2 regions of the Janthinobacterium sp. SUN211 genome follow, and region 2 is predicted to be linked to the other one. Evidence: riboswitches for the same ligand, from Rfam matches in the RefSeq annotation. Region 2 holds a riboswitch; the other holds the start of a gene.
The links. Region 2 has a riboswitch for thiamine pyrophosphate ahead of O3301_RS10295 (TonB-dependent siderophore receptor). Riboswitches for the same ligand answer to the same signal wherever they lie in the genome.
Positions count from the first base shown of each region.

Region 1 (9,838 bases), on a different contig from region 2:
GCGGACCTGGCCTCCAGCGCCGTGCGACAGGCTGCAAAAAGGCCTGCCTGGATGGCAAGCACGGACGATGGATGGCATGCCGGGCAAAAAAAAACGGAGGCCGCAGCCTCCGCAAAAACGCCGTGGTACGGCGTATTTCAATTAAATTTCAATTAATTAATACAGCACGACGGAGCGGATCGATTCACCGCTCTTCATCAAGTCGAAACCTTGATTGATATCATCGAGCTTCAGCCTGTGTGTGATCAAATCATCGATATTGAGCTTGCCTTCCATGTACCAGTCGACGATCTTCGGCACGTCCGTGCGGCCGCGCGCGCCGCCGAAAGCGGAACCTTTCCACACGCGCCCCGTCACCAGCTGGAACGGACGCGTGGAAATTTCCTGGCCGGCCGCCGCCACACCGATGATGATGGACTGGCCCCAGCCCTTGTGGCAGCACTCGAGCGACTGGCGCATGGTGGTGGTGTTGCCGATGCATTCGAACGAATAGTCGGCGCCGCCGTCCGTCAGCTGCACGATGGTGTCGACAACGTTTTCCACCTCGTTGGCGTTGACGAAATGCGTCATGCCGAACTTGCGCGCGATGGCCTGGCGCGCCGGGTTGATGTCCACGCCGATGATTTTGTCGGCGCCCACCATCTTGGCCGCCTGGATCACATTCAAGCCGATGCCGCCCAGGCCGAACACGACCACGTTCGCGCCCGCTTCGACCTTGGCCGTAAACAACACGGCGCCCACGCCCGTCGTCACGCCGCAACCGATGTAGCAGACTTTATCGAAGGGCGCATCTTCGCGGATCTTCGCCAGGGCGATTTCCGGCACGACGATGTAGTTCGAGAAGGTGGACGTGCCCATGTAGTGGAAGATGGGCTTGCCGTCGATGGAAAAGCGCGACGTCGCGTCCGGCATCAGGCCGCGGCCCTGGGTCGAGCGGATCGACTGGCACAGGTTGGTCTTTTGCGACAGGCAGAATTTGCACTGGCGGCATTCCGGCGTGTACAGGGGGATGACGTGGTCATCCTTCTTCAGGCTTTTCACGCCAGGCCCCACGTCGACGACGATGCCCGCGCCTTCATGGCCGAGGATGGATGGGAAGATGCCTTCCGGATCGGCGCCCGACAGGGTGTAGTAATCGGTGTGGCAAATGCCGGTAGCCTTGATCTCGACCAGTACTTCGCCCTCGCGCGGACCGGCCAGGTCGACTTCTTCGATCGTCAGCGGAGCGCCCGCCTTCCATGCAATCGCTGCTTTGGTTTTCATGTGTGTCCTGTGTATGGTTGAACCAGGCGCGCCAGCGCGCCGTATCGTCACATCATAACAAGGCAGGCGCCGACGTGCCACGCCGGCGCCGGTGCAACGCTTACTTGAAACTCTTACTTGGTTTTCGCCCGGTTCAAAAACGCGCCGTGCAAGCCGTTCAGGGTTTCCTCGGCCAGCAGCAGCTGGCTGGCGATTTCATTGATCTTGCGGCGGCTGGAGCGGGCGTGGTCGCGCAGCACTTCGAACGCCGTGTTGCGGTCCGTCTGGAACTTGCCCATCAGCAAACCGACGGCCAGGCTCGTTTCCCGGCCGGCGGCCAGGGCCGCGTTCAGGTTCAGCTCGGTGCGGCGCAGCTGGCGGATTTCATCGGCGCGCGCCAGGCCCGCTTCGAACGCCGGCATCAAGCGGCCTTCGTCAACGGGTTTGACGACATAGCCGACGGCGCCGTAGGCGGCCGCCTGCTTGCCCGATTCGCTGTCGCCGCTGCCGGACAGGAACATGAATGGCACGGCCGTTTCGCCGTGCAGGCGCTTGGCCAGTTCCAGGCCGGACATGCCCGGCATGTGGATGTCGAGCAAGGCCAGGTCAGGCTCGCGCTGGGCGATCAGCTGCAGCGCCACTTCGGCCGAATGGGCCAGGGCCGTCTCGTAGCCGGCATGGCGCAGGACTTCGCCAAGGAATTCCAACAGGAGCTGGTCATCGTCAACGATCAGGATAAGGCGTTTCGCGGCGGCTGGCTGACTCATGGGTAAAGGGACCTCGGTAATGAATGATGCCCTTATTATATGCCGATTATTCGCCAAATCCGCCCCCTCACGCCTCCCCAGCCTGCGCAAACAGCAGATTGAATTGCTGCACCGCAATATCCACATCGTCCGCCTGAGATCCCTTGCCAAATACGCTGCTGATCGCCGCCACCATGTCGGCCCCGCGCGCCACCAGCGGCGCCGCGTTCTCCGGCGTCATGCCGCCGATCACCACGCAGGGCAAGGCGATCTCGCGTTTCGCCTGCAGCACGATATCCAGGGGCGTCGTCACCGGATACTTTTTCACCAGCGATGGATAAAAGCCGCCGAAGGCCACGTAACTGGCGCCGCCCTCTGCTGCCGTGCGCGCCAGGGCCATGTCGCCATAGCAGGAAGCGCCGACGATCTTGTCCTTGCCCAGGCGCGCGCGCACCTGCGCGACGGACGCGTCCGTGCCGCCCACGTGCACGCCATCCGCGTCCAGCTCTTCGCACAGCTCGAGAAAATCATTGACGATGAAAGGCACGCCATACTTGCGGGCCAGGATCAGCAAGGCGCCCGCCTGTTCGCGCCGCTGCTCCGCGTCGGCGCTCTTGTGGCGGTATTGCAGCAGCGCCACGCCGCCATGCAAAGCCTGCTCCGTGATATCGAGCAGGCGGTCGGTGTCATCCCAGTTCGGGGTGACCAGATACAGTCCACGCATGATGTTTTCCTTATTCAATGAATCGTTGCGGCATGAGTTGACCTGGCGCAATCGCATACGCGCCGGCCAGGGCCGCATGGCAATAGGCTTGCGCCCGGTCAAGCGCTTGCGCCAGCGGCTGGCCCAATGCCAGGCGGGCCGCGATGGCCGACGCCAACGTGCAACCGCTGCCATGAAACTCTCCGGGCAGGCGCGGCCAGCGCCACTCGCGCGCGCGCCCGTCACCGTCCAGCCAGCGGTTGACGATCTCCTCGCCGTCGCCGTGGCCGCCCGTCACCAGCACGTGTCCACAGCCTTGCGCGCGCAAGTTATCTGCGCCATCAAGGGCCAGCGCTTCCGGCCCGTTCGGTACGATGACGGTAGTCACCGGCAGCAAGGGCGCCAGCGCCAGCACGGCGTCGTCCCGGCTGAGCACGTCGCCATGGCCGCTGGCCAGCACGGGGTCGAGCACGACAGGCAAGTTCGGCCGGGCCAGCCGCAATTGGGCGATCAGTTGCGCAATGACGGCCGCATTCGCCGCGCTGCCGGGAATGCCGACCTTCACGGCATCGATGGCGATCTTGTCGATCAGCGCCTGCGCCTGTCGGCGCAGCAATTCCGGCGCCACAGGCTCGACAGCAAACACGCGGTCGTTGTCCTGCACCGTCAGCGCCGTGATCACGGGCAAGGCATGCGCGCCCTGCGCCGCAATCGCTAGAATATCGGCGGCGATGCCGGCGCCGCCCGACGGGTCGGCGCCGGCAAACACCAGCACGGTGGGACGCCGTCGCGCCATCACGCCAGCCGGCCCGCCATCGGCGACGAAGGCGAGGCGGCGAACTTGCGCGGCATGCGCCCCGCCAAAAACGCTTCGCGCCCGGCCCGCACAGCCAGCTTCATCGCATGCGCCATGCGCACGGGGTCACGCGCGCCGGCAATCGCCGTATTCATCAGCACGCCATCGCAGCCCAGTTCCATGGCAATGGCCGCATCCGACGCCGTGCCCACGCCCGCATCGACGAGTACGGGCACTTTCGCCTGCTCGATGATCAAGGACAAGTTCCACGGGTTCAAGATGCCCATGCCCGAACCGATCAGTGACGCCAGCGGCATGACGGCCACGCAGCCGATGTCTTCCAGAATCTTCGCCTGGATGGGGTCGTCGCTGCAATAGACCATCACGTCGAAGCCATCCTTGACCAGCGCTTCGGCCGCGACCAGGGTTTCCGGCATGTGCGGAAACAGCGTCTTTTCATCGCCCAGCACTTCCAGTTTCACCAGATTGCGCCCGCCCAGGAGTTCCCGCGCCAGTTGCAGGGTGTACACGGCGTCTTTCGCGTTGTAGCAGCCGGCCGTATTCGGCAAGATCGTGTACTGGTCCGGCGGCACGAAGTCCAGCAGGCTGGGCGCGTTCGGATCTTGCCCGATATTCACCCTGCGGATCGCCACCGTGATGATCTGCGCTTCCGCCGCGTCCGTCGCTTCGCGCGTCTGCGGCAAATCCTTATACTTGCCGCTGCCCACCAGCAGGCGCGATTGGTACTGTTTGCCTGCGATGGTCAGCAGGTCGTTGTTTGTTGCGGTATTCATGTGCGTTTCCTTGTCTATTCTCAACTTAACCGCCGCCAATCGCGCGTACGATTTCCACCTGGTCTTGAATTTCCAGGACCCTGTCCTGCCACGCCTTGCGCGGCACGACGCTGCGGTTGACGGCCAGCGCCAGCGCCTGGTTTTCCAGCGACAGCGCGGCGATCAATTGGTCCAGGGTTTGCCCCGGCGGCACCTGGTGCGGCGCGCCGTTGAGCGTGATGTCGATCAATGCAGTCATCACGCCCTCCTTCAGACCTTGCGGTACAGCTCGGCGCCGTTCTTGATGAATTCGATGGCTTTCACCTCCATCCCCTGCTGCAGCGCCTTGTCTTCCGCGATGCCCATGCCGGCCGCGTATTCGCGCACTTCCTGCGTGATCTTCATCGAGCAGAAATGCGGGCCGCACATGGAGCAGAAATGCGCCACCTTGGCCGAATCCTTGGGCAAGGTTTCATCGTGGAATTCGCGCGCCTTGTCCGGGTCCAGGCCGATGTTGAACTGGTCGTCCCAGCGGAATTCGAAGCGGGCTTTCGACAGCGCGTTGTCGCGGATCTGTGCGCCCGGATGGCCTTTCGCCAGGTCGGCCGCGTGCGCGGCGATCTTGTACGTGATGATGCCGTCCTTGACGTCCGCCTTGTTCGGCAAGCCCAGGTGTTCCTTCGGCGTCACGTAGCACAGCATGGCCGTGCCATACCAGCCGATCATGGCTGCGCCGATGCCCGAAGTGATGTGGTCGTAGCCGGGCGCGATATCCGTCGTCAGCGGCCCCAGGGTGTAGAACGGCGCCTCGCCGCACTGTTCCAGCTGCAAGTCCATGTTTTCCTTGATCAATTGCATGGGCACGTGGCCCGGACCTTCGATCATCACTTGCACGTCGTGCTTCCAGGCAACTTGCGTCAGCTCGCCCAGGGTTTTCAGCTCGCCCAGCTGGGCCTCGTCATTGGCGTCGTAGATGGAACCGGGGCGCAAGCCGTCGCCCAGCGAGAACGACACGTCATACGCCTTCATGATTTCGCAAATCTCTTCGAAATGCGTGTACAGGAACGATTCCTGGTGGTGCGCCAGACACCATTTCGCCATGATGGAGCCGCCGCGCGAAACGATGCCCGTCAGGCGCTTGGCTGTCATCGGCACATAGCGCAGCAGCACGCCCGCGTGGATGGTGAAGTAATCGACGCCCTGCTCGGCCTGCTCGATCAGGGTGTCGCGGAAGATTTCCCACGTCAGATCTTCCGCCTTGCCATTGACCTTTTCCAGCGCCTGGTAGATGGGCACGGTGCCGATGGGCACGGGGCTGTTGCGCACGATCCATTCGCGCGTCTCGTGGATGTGCTTGCCGGTCGACAAGTCCATCACGTTATCGCCGCCCCAGCGGATGGCCCAGGTCATCTTTTCCACTTCCTCGCCGATGGAAGACGTCACGGCGGAATTGCCGATATTCGCATTGATTTTCACCAGGAAATTGCGGCCGATAATCATCGGTTCCACTTCCGGGTGATTGATATTGGCGGGGATGATGGCGCGGCCGCGGGCGATTTCCTCGCGCACGAATTCCGGCGTGATTTCGACCGGGATGCTGGCGCCGAAGGACTGGCCCGGATGCTGGCGGCCCATCAGGTCGGCCAGGCGCTCGCCCATGGGGCCGGAAGCCTTGAGTTCGCGCAAATACTCCTGGCGGCGCATGTTTTCGCGGATGGCGACGAATTCCATTTCCGGCGTGATGATGCCTTGGCGCGCGTAATGCATTTGCGTCACGTTCTTGCCGGCGATGGCGCGGCGCGGCTTGCGGTGCAAATTGAAACGCAGCTCGGCCAGCTTCGGGTCCGCCAGGCGGGCGATGCCGTAGTCGGAGGTGGGGCCAGGCAATTCTTCCGTGTCGGCACGCTCCATGATCCATGGCAGGCGCGGCGTATCGAGGCCGGAGCGGATATCGATGTTCACGTCCGGGTCCGTGTACGGGCCGGATGTGTCGTAGACGTAGATCGGCGGATTCTTTTCGCCGCCGAACGATGCTTCCGTGTCGGACTGGCTGATCTCGCGCATGGGCACGCGGATGTCGGGGCGGCTGCCTTGCACGTAGATCTTGCGCGAATTGGGCAGCGGCGCGATGGCGGCTTCGTCGACCGTGGCGGTGGCGGAAAGGAATTTCGGATTGGCGTTCATTTTGGCTCCTTGGCTAGACTATTTTTCAGCCTGGAGCCAGCTAAGGAGGTTCGGAATTGCGCACGCGGAAAAGCGGGGTGCAGTCATCCTAAAGCTTCCCTTCGCTGGCATTATCCAGATCAGGTTCGGAGGGTATTTCTCACCCGCGCTTGCACCGTGTTTCCACAGCGAAAGGCAGGACCCCTAGCGTTTGCCGCCTTGCGGCAGCGAGCCAATTATACGCGGTTCGCGCCGCGTGGCCAGATGATTTCTTGCAGGTGTCGTCTTTGCGCATCTGCTGCATTGCAACAGACGGCAGCGCGCTTATTTCTTCTTGCCCCAGCGCCAGCTGGTCGGTTCGCCCTTCAGCTGGCAGATGAAAATGAGCACGGCAACGATGGCCACTTCATAGACGATGTAGCCGACCAGCATGGTTTGCGGAGGGAACAGGAAGGCGCCGCAGGCGAACAGCGCCAGCGCGGCCAGGAACACCAGCCAGCCTTGCCAGGTGATGGGCAAGCCCCAGCCCCAGCCATAGGTCTTGGCGGGGAACCAGTAGGAGGGAGATTTGTCGGTCATGATTTTTCCTGGTCTGTATCGATGGCGCCCAGTATAAATCAGGCACTGCGATGGCGCTCCGTGACATCGAGGCCGATGCCGCGGTAGCCGATGAAGCGGCTGCCCGTGTCGAACATCGGTTCGCCGCTCACCTGCAGGTATTGCGTGCTGCCGTCGAGGTTGGCGCGGCTGTAGATAAAGTCGAGAAACGGTTCCCTTGCGGCAATCTTGGCGTCGAGCAAGGCGCGTTCGGCCGCGTTCCAGCGCTGCGGCTCTTCCTCGCTGCCGATGCCCAGCATTTCAGCCACGGGGCCGGAAAAGCGCGTCAAGTTGCCCTGCGCATCCTGTTCCCAGTACCAGTCGGACGACAGTTCCGTGAAGCGCTGGAAGCGCGCTTCGCTTTCGCGCAGCTCCGCCGTGCGCACTTCCACCATCTGTTCCAGCGACTTGTTGTATTCGGCCAGCTTCTGGTACAGCAATCGCACTTCCAGCATGTTGTGGATGCGCGTCTTGACTTCCACCAGGTCGAAGGGCTTGCTGACGAAATCCTTGGCGCCCGCCTGCAGCGCGCGCAGCTTGTGGCCGGGCTGGGCCGTGATCACCAGCACGGGCAGATAGCTGCCCGCCTCGAGGTCGCGCAAGCCTTCCATGACTTCAAAACCATCCATTTCCGGCATCTGCAAGTCGAGCAGGATCAGGTCGTAGCGGTGCTGCTGGTGCAGCGCGCGCACGGCTTGCGGGTCCATGGTGGAGGTGATGCGCGTATAGCCGGCATTGCGCAGCACCTGTTCCAGCAGCATGACGTTGGCCTCCTGGTCATCGACGATGAGGATGCTGGCGTTCAGGATCTCGGTGGCTTGAAGCATGGCGGTATTCCTAAAAATAAATGCTGAATTAGCGTACTGCATGAGTGTCGTCGGCCAGGCCGTGCGCGGCCGCATGGTGCAGGGCCACGTCGAGCGCATCCATGAATTCGACGACCTTGATCGGCTTGGTCAGGTAGCGGAAGAAGCCCGCTTCCAGGCCCTTTTCGATGTCGCGCGGCACGGCGTTGGCCGACAGGGCCATCACGGGAATATGTTTCGTGAGCGGATCGTCGTGCAGGATATGCAGGGCGCCATAGCCGCTGATGCCGGGCAGGTTGATATCCATCAAGATCACGTCCGGTTGATACGTGCGCGCCAGGTCGATGCCCAGGTGCGCATCGATGGCCGTCAGCAGCTTCAAGTCGCTGCGGCGGGCGATCAATTGCTCGACCAGCGCCAGGTTGGCGGGATTGTCTTCCACGTACAGCAAGGTGCGCTGGCTTTCCTGCGCCTCCTGCGCCTGCGGCAGCGCGTCGCCGTCGCCCAGCATCAGTGCCGGCGCATTGCTGGCGGCCAGCTCGAACCAGAAGGTGGTGCCCACGCCGACGGTGCTGTCGACGCCGATGGTGCCGCCCATCAATTCAATCAGCTGCTTGGTGACGACGAGGCCGATGCCCGTGCCCTCTTCCGTGCTGTTTTCCTGTCCCAGGCGGTTGAAGGGCTGGAACAGCTGCGCCACCTGCCCCGCATCGAGGCCGGCGCCGCTGTCGCGCACGCTGACGCGCACCTTGGCGCCGCGCTGGCTGCAGTCGACGGTGACGGAACCACCGCCCTGGTTGTATTTGATGGCGTTCGACAACAGGTTGATCATCACCTGTTTCACGCGCGTGCGGTCCGCATGCACGAAGTAGGCTTCGCCGCAGCGGGGGAAATGCAGGCTGATGCCCCGCTTCTCCGCCTGCGGCGCGATCATCGCCTGGCAATCCTGCAGCACGTCGAGCAGCGACATCGCTTCCTGCGACAACGTCACCTTGCCCGATTCGATCATGGCCAGGTCGAGGATTTCATTGATCAAGCGCAAGAGATACCAGCCTCCCTTGAGTATCTGTTCGATCGAGCGCTGCTGCGGCACGGTGGGCGGCGGCACGTCGGACGCCATCAGCTGCGCAAAGCCCAGCACGGCATTCAGGGGCGTGCGCAATTCGTGGCTCATGCTCGACAGGAATTCGGACTTGGCCCGGTTGGCCTTTTCCGCCACCAGGCGCGCCTTCTTCAGTTCGGCATTGTTGGTCTCGACCAGCGAGCGCGTGTACGCCTGCTGTTCGCGCAGGCGCTGGTCCAGCAGCGCCTGTTCCGCCTCGACCTGCTTGCGCGCCGTATTGTCGGTGCCGATCAGCAAGTAGCCGATGACCTTGCTCTGCGCATCGCGCAAGGCCGTCACGGAAACGATGGCGGGGAAGCGGCTGCCATCGTTGCGGATGTAGGTCAGTTCATAGATGTCTTCGATGCCGCGCGTGGCCTTGAAGACGAGCGCTTCCACGCCCGGCGTGATGACGGTGTCGAGTTCGGCGCTGAGGGCGGCCGCGCGCGCGACAATTTCTTGCGCATCGGAAATGCCGGCCGGCGTCAGCTTGTCGACCACGTCGCTCGCCGCATAACCGAGCATGCGTTCGGCGCCCACATTGAAAATCTGGATCACGCCCTGCGCATCGGTGGCGATGCACGAGAAATTGGCGCTGTTGAAGATCGCATCCTGCAAGGCGCCCGCCTTGAGCAGCTGGCGCGGCAGGCTGGCCGCCACCGTGCGCCGGTACAGCGCCACGAGCAGCATCAGCAGCAAGAAGACCAGCGCGTCGATGACGCAGGCCGTCTCGAACGGCGCGCGCCAGGCCAGCACGCCGACGGCCAGCAGCGCGACGGCGCTGAAGGAAAACGCCAGCGCCATGGGCCAGCGCGACGGTGCGCGCGGGGGAATGTTTTCGACAGATTGCATGAGGTAGCCCGGGCTATGACAACGATAAGAATACGAGGCAGTGCGGTCTTCAGGAAGA
Region 1 is NZ_JAPWIC010000009.1:146,809-156,646, forward strand. It holds gene O3301_RS24885 (S-(hydroxymethyl)glutathione dehydrogenase/class III alcohol dehydrogenase) at 157-1,263, opposite strand; gene O3301_RS24890 (ANTAR domain-containing response regulator) at 1,377-2,009, opposite strand; gene thiE (thiamine phosphate synthase) at 2,077-2,712, opposite strand; gene O3301_RS24900 (hydroxymethylpyrimidine/phosphomethylpyrimidine kinase) at 2,723-3,487, opposite strand; gene O3301_RS24905 (thiazole synthase) at 3,487-4,281, opposite strand; gene thiS (sulfur carrier protein ThiS) at 4,307-4,510, opposite strand; gene thiC (phosphomethylpyrimidine synthase ThiC) at 4,531-6,444, opposite strand; TPP riboswitch at 6,524-6,639, opposite strand; gene O3301_RS24920 (hypothetical protein) at 6,748-7,002, opposite strand; gene O3301_RS24925 (response regulator) at 7,041-7,847, opposite strand; gene O3301_RS24930 (ATP-binding protein) at 7,876-9,780, opposite strand; gene O3301_RS24935 (Crp/Fnr family transcriptional regulator) at 9,830-9,838, opposite strand, start outside.
Region 1: it holds a riboswitch for thiamine pyrophosphate, as region 2 does, so the genes downstream of both, thiC (phosphomethylpyrimidine synthase ThiC) here and O3301_RS10295 (TonB-dependent siderophore receptor) in region 2, are expected to answer to the same signal.

Region 2 (9,838 bases):
ATCCTGCTGATCCGGCCCTTCCACAAGCTGATCGTGCAGCGTTCGCTGGCGCGCGCCGTCAAGGGCGGCTTTGCCTGAGCGGGGAAGGCGGCTGGCGGTGCGGGCAATCTTGCTTATTCATGGCTGGTATTGCATACTGCACCACCAGCCTCATCACGATTCCCATGAACGATACGCTTCTCCTGCTGGGTTTTGCCACCACGCCGCTTGAACTGATTTCCTTTGTCCTGGCATTGACAACCGTTGCGCTGAACATCCGCCAGAATCACTGGGCGTGGCTGTTCGCCATCATTTCCTCGGCCGCCTACGGTTTCGTGTTTTTCGAATCGCGCCTGTATGGCGACATGGCCTTGCAACTGCTGTTTATCAGCGTCTCGTTCTGGGGCTGGTACCAGTGGCTGCATCCGGCCAGCGGCGGCAAGACCCTGCCCGTGACGCGCCTCGACGGCCGCGGCTGGCTGGCATGCGCCGTCGGCTGGCTGGCAGGCTTCCTGCTCATCGCCTGGCTGCTGACGACGACGGACACGGACGTGCCCCATGCGGATGGTTTCCTCACGGCAGGCAGCCTGGTGGGACAATTCCTGCTGTCGCGCAAGAAACTGGAAAACTGGATCGCCTGGATCATCGTCGACGTGCTGTACGTGTGGCTGTATGTGCACAAGGGCCTGACCCTGACGGCCGTGCTGTATGCGTTCTTCGTCGTGATGGCCGTCATCGGCTTGCTGGCGTGGAGAAAGTCGGCCCCGGCCGCGCCGAGCGCGATGGTCCTCAAGTGATGGAGCGTTGCGTGCGCGTGGCCATCCTGGGCGCGGAATCGTCGGGCAAGTCGACCCTGGCGGCGGCCCTGGCCGAGCGCTATGGCAGCGTCTGGGTGCCCGAGTATTTACGCGAGTTTGTGGAAACGCAAGGCAGGGTGCCCGTGGCGGCGGATCAGTATGGTATTGCGCGTACGCAAGTCGAACGCGAAGCGGCCGCTGCCGCCCAAGCCCGCCACTTCCTGTTCTGCGACACGACGCCCTTGATGACGGTGGTCTACAGCCGCCATTATTTTCACGGCGCCGATGCGCAACTGGCGGCGCTGGCCGATGCCACACAGTACGATCTGACCCTGGTCACGGCGCCCGACAGCCCCTGGGTGGCCGATGGCTTGCAGCGCGAGTCGGAAGCCGTGCGCCAATTGATCTACCGCTACCTGCTCGATGAGCTCGACGCGCGCGGCATCGTCTACCACGTGCTGCGCGACAGCCTGGAAGCGCGCCTGGAACAGGCGGCGCCTTTGCTGCAGCAGGCGCTCGCTGCGGCGCCTGCCATTTCCCTCAATTAAAAGTCAAACTGCGCCGAGACCTTGAAGGTGCGGCTGGCGCCCGGGAACAGGTAGCCGCCCGCTTCCGGCGTCACGTCGCGCCAGTAGAACTTGTCGGCCACGTTGTTGACGGCGGCACGCAGCACGGCGCGCGTGCCGGCGATGCGCGTGGCGTACGCGGCGCCCAGGTTGAACACGTTGTACGACGGCACGAAGGTCGTGTTGCTGTACTCGAACGCTTTTTTGCCCGCATATTCCCAGCTGCCATTCACGCTCAAGCCCGCCACCTGTTGCACGGCGTAATCCGCATGCACGGCTGCCTTGAAGGCTGGCACATTGGGCACGCGCTTGCCGTCGAGGTCCGCATTGCCCGTGCCTGACTGCTGGCTGTTCAGGGCCGTTACGGACGCGCCCAGGCTCAGGCTGGACGATGCCTTGCCCTGGGCCGACAATTCCAGCCCCCGGTGCTGGGCCTGGCCATTGCGGACGAAATAATTCTCGGCGTTCACATATTCGAGACCTTTGCGAATCTGGAACAGGCTGGCCGCCAGCATGAAGTCCGGCGTCACATCCATCTTCACGCCCAGTTCGACCTGCTTCGAGCGGCTGGGCGTCAGCTCCACATTGGCGTTTTTCTCATAGATGCTGGCTGTGCCGCCATGTTCCATGCCCTGCGAGTAGGCCGCATACACGGAGAGATTGTCGAGCGGGGTGTAGACGAGCGCCACGTTGGGCAGCAGGAAGTCGTGCTTGGCGCGGATTTCCGTGTCGGCCTTCAGTACGTACTGGTAGCCATCGACATTGATGTGGCGCAAGCCGCCATGCAGCTTCCAGTTCGGCGCCAGGCTGACGATGTCCTGCACGAAGACGGCGTTTTCCTTATCGTCGCGCACCAGGCGCACGGGGCCAGTCGAAGCCGGCGATGGTGCAACGATGACAGGGCGGTAGATATTGCTGATGCCCACTTCCTTATACACGTACAGGCCGGCGCGGTCCTTGCGGCGGAAGGTCGATACGCCGGCCGTGAATTCATGGCGCAGGGAACCGGTGGCGAACTTGCCCTGGATCATGGCTTGCGCGCTCAGCGGTTTTTTCGTCTCGCCCAGGCTGCGGAAGTCCCACACGGAGAAGTCGCCATTGCTGCAGAATACAGGCATCCAGCCTTCCGGGCTGCAGCCATACGGATAGGCCGTGTAGTCGTCGCGCTTGAACGAGTGCTGGTTGGCCGACAGGGTGGCATGCCAGTCGTCATTGAACGCGTACTGGAAGCGCAGGCCGAGATTGCTGGTGACGGTTTCCACGGGGTGCGTCCACGGTTGCTTGTTGAGCATGGCGTCGGCGCTGACGTTGGCGGGCAGGCTGCCATTGCTCAGCAACTGGAAGCCGGGCGCCGTCACTTGTGCCTTGTCCTGGTAGTCGGCATCGATTTGCAGCAGGGCTTGCGGGGAAATCTGCCAGTCGAAGGCGCCGGAAATGAACTTGCGGTTGCCGTCCGCGCCCTTGATGTAGGAGCGCAGGCGCTCTGCCGCCACGTTGATCCGGTAGCCGAAGCGCGTGTCTTCCAGGCGGCCGCCCAGGTCGACGGCGCCATACAGCGTGCCGCGCTCGCGCGTTTCCACGGTGACCGTGCGCAGCGGGGCGGCGGTGGGGCGCTTGACGATGAAGTCGATCACGCCGCCCGGCGCGGCCACGCCTGCCTGCAAGCCGGCCAGGCCCTTCAGCACTTCGATGCGTTCCTTGTTTTCCAGCGGGATTTGCGTGTCGCCAGGAATGGCCACGCCATCCTTGCGGTAGCTGGAATTGGTGTCGAGCTTGAAGCCGCGTATCGTAAACTGTTCCGCATAGCCGACGGCGTTGTAGGAATCGTTGATGCTGGCATCGAGCTTGACGGCATCGCTGAGATTGCGGATCTGCAAGTCCTGCATGTCTTTTTGCGAAATGACGGTGACGGATGCCGGCGTCTGCAGCAGCGGCGCGTCACTGAAGCCGCCCACGGAGGCGCGCTTGGCGGCCGGCGCCTTGCTGGCCGTGACGACGACTTCGGCCATGCTTTGCGCCTGCGGGTCGGCTGCGTCGGAAGCCAGGGCGGGCGCGGCAAACGCGTGCAGGATGGCCAGGGTCAGAACAGAAACGGATAAATTCGGTGTGGACATAGATTGCTCGTGGTTCAAGCCGTCTCGGAAAAGAGCACGGCAGGCTGCTTGTTCGGCTGGCGCCAACGCAGGAGCTATCAAAGGAGGGAGGTACTTTGCGCTTTCCTTCGCTGGCATTATCCAGATCAGGTACGAAGGGTATCTCTCACCCGGATGACTGCTCCAGGACCCCTAGCGAAATGACAGCTTAGCATGAACCACGGCCAGCTGTCCCACCTGGCTGACCGTTTTACAACAGTGTGGTGCGAATCTACAGACTGAGTTCCAGCACCTTGCGGCTGACGGCGGGCGTCACTTCGCGCTGTTCGCCCAGGGCCGTCATGCCGTGCGCTTCCAGGGCGGACACGACGGCGTCCACGCTGGCGTGATTCAGGCCGTAGTCGGCCAGGCGCGTCTTGACGCCCATGTGGCGGAAGAAGAATTCCGTGCGCGCGATGGCGGCCTCGATGCGGCCATCCTCGTCGCCGCCGTCCAGGCCCCACACGCGGGCCGCGTATTGCAACAGCTTGGCGCGCTTGGCTTGTTTGCGCACGCGCAACATGCTGGGCAGGATGATGGCCAGGGTTTGCGCATGGTCGAGCTCGTACAAGGCCGTCAATTCGTGGCCGATGGCGTGCGTGGACCAGTCCTGCGGCACGCCCACGCCGATCAGGCCGTTCAAGGCCAGGGTGGCGCTCCACATCACGTTGGCGCGCACGTCGTAGTCGTCCGGGTGCGACAGGGCCTTCGGGCCTTCTTCGATCAGGGTCAATAAAATGCCTTCGGCGAAGCGGTCTTGCACGGACGCGTTCACAGGGTAGGTCAAATACTGTTCCATCACATGCGCGAACGCATCGACGACGCCATTGCCCACCTGGCGCAGCGGCAAGGTGAACGTCTTCGACGGGTCCAGCACAGAGAATTTAGGATAGACCTTGCGGCTCATGAACGAGCGCTTTTCCTGCGTGGCCTTGCGCGTGATCACGGCCGAGCCATTCATTTCGGAACCCGTGGCCGGCAAGGTCAACACGGTGCCGAAGGGCAGGGCGGCTTCGACGATCTTGCCGCCTTTGGCCAGGATGTCCCAGGCCACGCCTTCGTGCAGGGCGGCCGCGGCGATGAACTTGGTGCCATCGACCACGGAACCGCCGCCGACGGCCAGCAGGAAATCGATGCGCTCGCTTTTCACCATGGCCACGGCCTGCATCAGGGTTTCATAGCTGGGATTGGGTTCGATGCCGGCAAATTCCAGCACCGTATGGCCGGCCAGCGCCGCCTTGACTTCATCGTAGACGCCGTTCTGCTTGATGCTGCCGCCGCCATACGTCATGAGCACTCTGGCCTGGGGCGGGATCAGCGCCGTGATGGCGGCGATCTGGCCCTGGCCGAAAAGGATTTGCGTCGGATTGTAAAAGTCGAAATTGAACATGGGGCTCCTGCCGCTGAGGTTTAGGCTGTTGCTGAGCCATGATTATGGCCGAATGGGTGGAAACGTGCCGTGGACGCTTGAGCTTTTCGTCCGCGCGGTGGAGAATGCAGCCGATGTCACCACCACGCGAAAAGGAATGCGCATGACCACCGTCCCACTGGAAGAATCCGGCCTGCCGGCCACCGCGCTCGACATGCACCGCGCCATCGGCGCCACCATCGCCGCACTGCAGGCGCTGGACTTGAACAGCCAGCGCTTCGAGGCGTGCACGGACCCGGAACTGCGCCGCGTGCTCGCGCATGCGGGCGACACCAGCCGCAAGGAAGCGGCCATGCTGCTCGAATGGATGCGCCGCCGCGACGCGCGCCTGGACACGGCCATGAAGGAAGCGCTGTTCAAGGCGGGGCCGATTGTTGCCCAGTATCACTATGACGAGAAAATATTGTAACTATTGGTTTGTTGCTGTGGCGTACCATGCGCCACTTTCGCATCGCTTCGCGTAGACTGTGCCCCTAATTAAATTTAACGTCGGATAGCAGCGGCTGTCCGGTGTATTTCAGGGGGCTTCAAGAAATGAGATCATTACCATACCGAGAAGGCAGCTGGTTTGCCGTGCCCTTGCCGGGCGGCGGCTATGCCGTCGGCGTGGTGGCGCGCAGGGCGCCTGCCGGGCGCATCATGCTGGCGTATATGTTCGGGCCGAAGCGCGACAGCTTGCCCACGCTGGAAGAGCTGGAAGGCTTGCGCCCGGAACAGGCCGTGCGCCGCCTGCGCACGGGCGACATGGCCCTGCTCAACGAGCGCTGGCCCCTGCTGGGCGACAGCCGCCACTGGGAGCGCGACGCCTGGCCCATGCCGGCCTTTATCCGCCGCAATGAATCCTTGCAGCGCGCCTGGCGCGCCAGCTATGCGGATGCCGACCCTGCCAAGCTGAACCGCGAGGAATCGATTCCCTTCGATACGCCGGGCATGGAAAGCGATTCCCTGTACGGCTATGGGGCGACGGAATTGTTAATGAATAAATTGCTGGCGCAGGAACAGGCATCCGCCTGAGCGGCAGGGAACGGCACAGCTATGCCGTTCCCGTCCGTTTATGCCGCTGGCAAGCTGATCTGAAACGCGAGGCCGCCGCCTTCGCGGTTGCGCACTTGCAATTCAGCGCCGTGGCGCAGCAGCACGCGGTCGACGATGGCCAAGCCCAGACTATCGTCCACCTGCCTGCGCCGTGTGTCTCTTACGCCGCTGGCAAGCTGATCTGAAACGCGAGGCCGCCGCCTTCGCGGTTGCGCACTTGCAATTCGGCGCCGTGGCGCAGCAGCACGCGGTCGACGATGGCCAGACCTAAGCCTGCGCCATTTGCCTGCCCGCGCGCCGTGTCGAGGCGGGTAAACGGCTTCATCAGCTGCTCGATCTTTTCCGCCGGCACGCCCGTGCCGTGGTCCTGCACCTCGATGATCACCTTTTTCGCGCCGTGGCTGGTGCGCACCTGGCAGGCGATGTCGATTTCCGTCACGTCGCTGTCCGGCGTCTTGCCATAGCGGCGCGCATTCTCGATCAGGTTGTTGAGCACGCGGCGCAGGTCGGTGGGGTTGCCCATCGCATGCGCGCCGTCGGCGATGCTGGCGTTGATCTTCACGTCCGGCAGGCGCATCGCTTCGCGCGTCATGTCGTTGAGCAAACCGCTGAGGTCGACGTCGGTAAAGCTCGACGCCTCCGTCGGCCTGGCATAGTCGAGGAACTGGCCGATGATGGCGTCCATTTGCCCGATATCGGACTGGATGCCTTCGCGCGCCTCGTCCGACAGGTTCGCCATTTCCACTTCCAGCTGCATGCGCGCCAGCGGCGTGCGCAAGTCGTGCGAAATGCCGGCCAGGATCACGGCGCGATCCGATTCCACCTGTTTCAGGTCGTCGACCATCTGGTTGAAGCTGCGGTTCGCCTCGATGATTTCGATCGGGCCCTTTTCCGGCAGCGGCGCCGGCTGCTTGCCCTTGGCGATGTCGCGCGCGGCCGCCGTCAAGCGCGACAGCGGCAGATTGATCAGGCTGGAAATGATGGCCGCGCCCAGCAGGGACAGCAGGGACACGAGGCTGGCCCAGCCCAGCCACTGGAAGCCCGTCAGGCCGCGCAGGCGCTCGCGGTCCAGCATCAGCCAGTACTCGTCGTCGTCGATCTTGAAGCTGACCCAGAAGCCGGCCACGCCGTTGACGCGCGCGGAAAAGCGCGTGTCCTTGCCCAGCTTGGCCTTCACCAGCGCCTCGATGTCGGGCATCAGGTAATTGTCGGGCGGCGGCTCGATGCGGTCGTCTTCTTCCAGCGAGAAGATGCGGATGCCTTCATTGCTGACGAGGTCGAACAGCAGCTCGCGCCGCAGTTCGGGCGCCGAGTGCGTCAAGGCCGCATGCGTGATGGTGACGACGGAAATGATTTGGGCGGAAATCTGCTGCGCCTGCGGCTCGCGCTGGATGAAGGAAATCATGCTGAACCACGCGATCATGCTGACCGTGGTCAAGGTGCCGAGCAGCAAAAAGGTGCGCCAGAACAAGCCGCTTTTCAGCCGCGCCAGGCTGATATCGGGAAAAAGCTTCATCATGCCTCGCCAGCGATCAGCGCGGCTGTCCGTCCGGGATGAAGACGTAGCCGAGGCCCCACACGGTCTGGATGAACAGCGGGCTCGACGGATCAGGCTCGATGAGTTTACGCAGGCGCGAGATTTGCACGTCCAGGCTGCGGTCGAACACTTCGTATTCGCGGCCGCGCGCCAGTTCCATCAGTTTTTCGCGCGACAGGGGCTGGCGCGCATGGCGGGCAAACACTTTCAGCACGGAAAACTCGCCCGTGGTCAGGGGCACCGTCTCGCCATTCTTTTTCAGGGTACGCGTGCCCAGGTCCAGCACGAAGTCGCCGAATTCGAAGGTTTGCGGCGTTTCCGACGGCGCGCCCGGGATTTCATCGGGACCCTTGCGGCGCAGCACGGCGCCGATGCGGGCCACCAGCTCGCGCGGATTGAACGGTTTCGGCAGGTAATCGTCGGCACCCATTTCCAGGCCCACGATGCGGTCCACGTCTTCGCCCTTGGCCGTCAGCATGATGATCGGCGTCTGGTCGCCCGCGCCGCGCAGGCGGCGGCAGATCGACAGGCCGTCTTCGCCTGGCAGCATCAGGTCGAGCACCAGCAGGTCGTAGCGTTCGCGCAGCCACAGCTTGTTCATGGCCGTCGCGCTCTCTGCCGTAAAGACATTGAAACCCTGTTCGGTCAGGTAGCGGCGCAGCAGGTCGCGCAGGCGCACATCGTCATCGACCACCATGATTTTTGCCTGGTGGCCGTGGATCGATTGCGTTGGTGTGTTGCTGCCGGAAGTGGAGGTTGTGGTCATTTAGGGTGTCGTGTTATCTTATATTAGTTGCTATAGTAACGCCTCGCGCGGCGTCGGCAAGGGGCTGTGGCGACCCATTACAAAGTGTTACAAACTTTACCCAATTACTCTTACTGCACCGTGTAAAGCATCATACACTGGGGCCACAGTGGAAATCAGCTTTAAGTTTATACGGCATCGCGGAAGAGGAACTCAATGAATATCTTTACTAAAAAAATTCACGCCGCTCCCAGCGCAGCTATTGCCGCACGTACAACTGTGCTGTCCGCATTTGCCGTTTGCTCCGTGTTTGCCGCCAGCCTGGCGTCAGCGCAAAACCAGCCGCCGCCACGCCGTGACGACCAGCAGCAAATGCAGGCTCAGCGGTATGAACAGGTACAGCGCACCAGCAGCAATGATACGCGACTGCGCGAACAGCGTGACGCACGCAGTTTCGACACGCGCGCCGAAGAGCAGCGCCGCGCCAACGAAGGCGCCGACGCTTCGCGCCGCACGGGCCGCATGACGCCCGACGAGCGGCGCGACCTGCGCCGCCAGATCAACGAAGTGGGCCAGGATATCTATTCCAACCCGCCGCGCCGCTAGGCAGCCATCCCCCCCTCCGACAGGGCCATCTCGCAAGACATGGCCCTGTTTGCATCTGGCCGCATGCATTGTTGCTGAGTCAGGCACACGGCCCCGCCCCGTGATATTGTTCTAGTGCACGGAGGCAATTCTTTGAAATGGCTGCTGGGGGAGGCAAGGCGTGAGCGACGACGACACACCCGTTCCGGATGCGGTCCCCGCAGGCGGCTTGCCGCACGGCCTGGTCCAGCGCGACGAGGGCGTGTTCCTGGACCTGTCGCTGGCGCCGGCGCAGCTGCGCGCCGCCGTCGACCAGCTGTTCCAGTCGGGGCAGTTGCTGGCGGGCCTAGATTACGGTTTGTTCCTGCTGACCCTGTTCCATGCGCCCGCACCCCGCGCCGCGCCCAAGGGCGATGCCTTGCTGCGCATCGCCGTGCGCGTGGCGCCATTCCCGCCCCCGCGCCGCGCGCTGTATAAACAGGTCAAGATCCGTGGCGACAGCGCCGAGTTTTACTTTGAAACCTTGCCTGCCGACGCGGATGGCCAGGTGCCGGCGCGCCGCGAGTTTGACGAGCTGGTGGCTGACTTGTGGTGCAAGGGCGTGCACTACGGCATCGATAGCGTGGCCGTGCGCGCCATGCTCGCCAGCGGCAAGGCCGAGCGCATCACGGTGGCGCGGGTGCTGCCGCCGCAGCCGGGGCGCGACGCCCAGCTGGTCGAAGTGTCGCAAGGCATCCACCGCGACGACGCGCCGCGCGAACGTTCCGATGGCCGCCTGGATTTGCTCAGCTTCAAGAACCGCTTCCCGCAAGTGAAAAAGCACGCGCGCCTGCTGCGCCTGCTGCCCGGCACGCCCGGCTTGCCAGGCTATGACCTGGCCGGCAAGGCACTGCCGCCGCCCGCGCCGCTGGAGCTGGACCTGGCTGCGGTGGCGGGGCCAGGCACGTCGGTCGAGTATTTCAGCGATGGCGCTTTCGTCGTCGCCACCATGGATGGCTATGTGAATGTCGATGAACACGGCAAGATGTCGATC
Region 2 is NZ_JAPWIC010000002.1:1,006,638-1,016,475, forward strand. It holds gene O3301_RS10280 (DUF2867 domain-containing protein) at 1-78, shown strand, start outside; gene pnuC (nicotinamide riboside transporter PnuC) at 165-776, shown strand; gene O3301_RS10290 (ATP-binding protein) at 776-1,324, shown strand; gene O3301_RS10295 (TonB-dependent siderophore receptor) at 1,321-3,456, opposite strand; TPP riboswitch at 3,542-3,639, opposite strand; gene O3301_RS10300 (iron-containing alcohol dehydrogenase) at 3,707-4,864, opposite strand; gene O3301_RS10305 (hypothetical protein) at 5,007-5,312, shown strand; gene O3301_RS10310 (Imm26 family immunity protein) at 5,438-5,917, shown strand; gene O3301_RS10315 (hypothetical protein) at 5,956-6,078, opposite strand; gene O3301_RS10320 (sensor histidine kinase) at 6,099-7,457, opposite strand; gene ompR (two-component system response regulator OmpR) at 7,471-8,172, opposite strand; gene O3301_RS10330 (hypothetical protein) at 8,437-8,826, shown strand; gene O3301_RS10335 (flagellar assembly protein A) at 8,987-9,838, shown strand, end outside.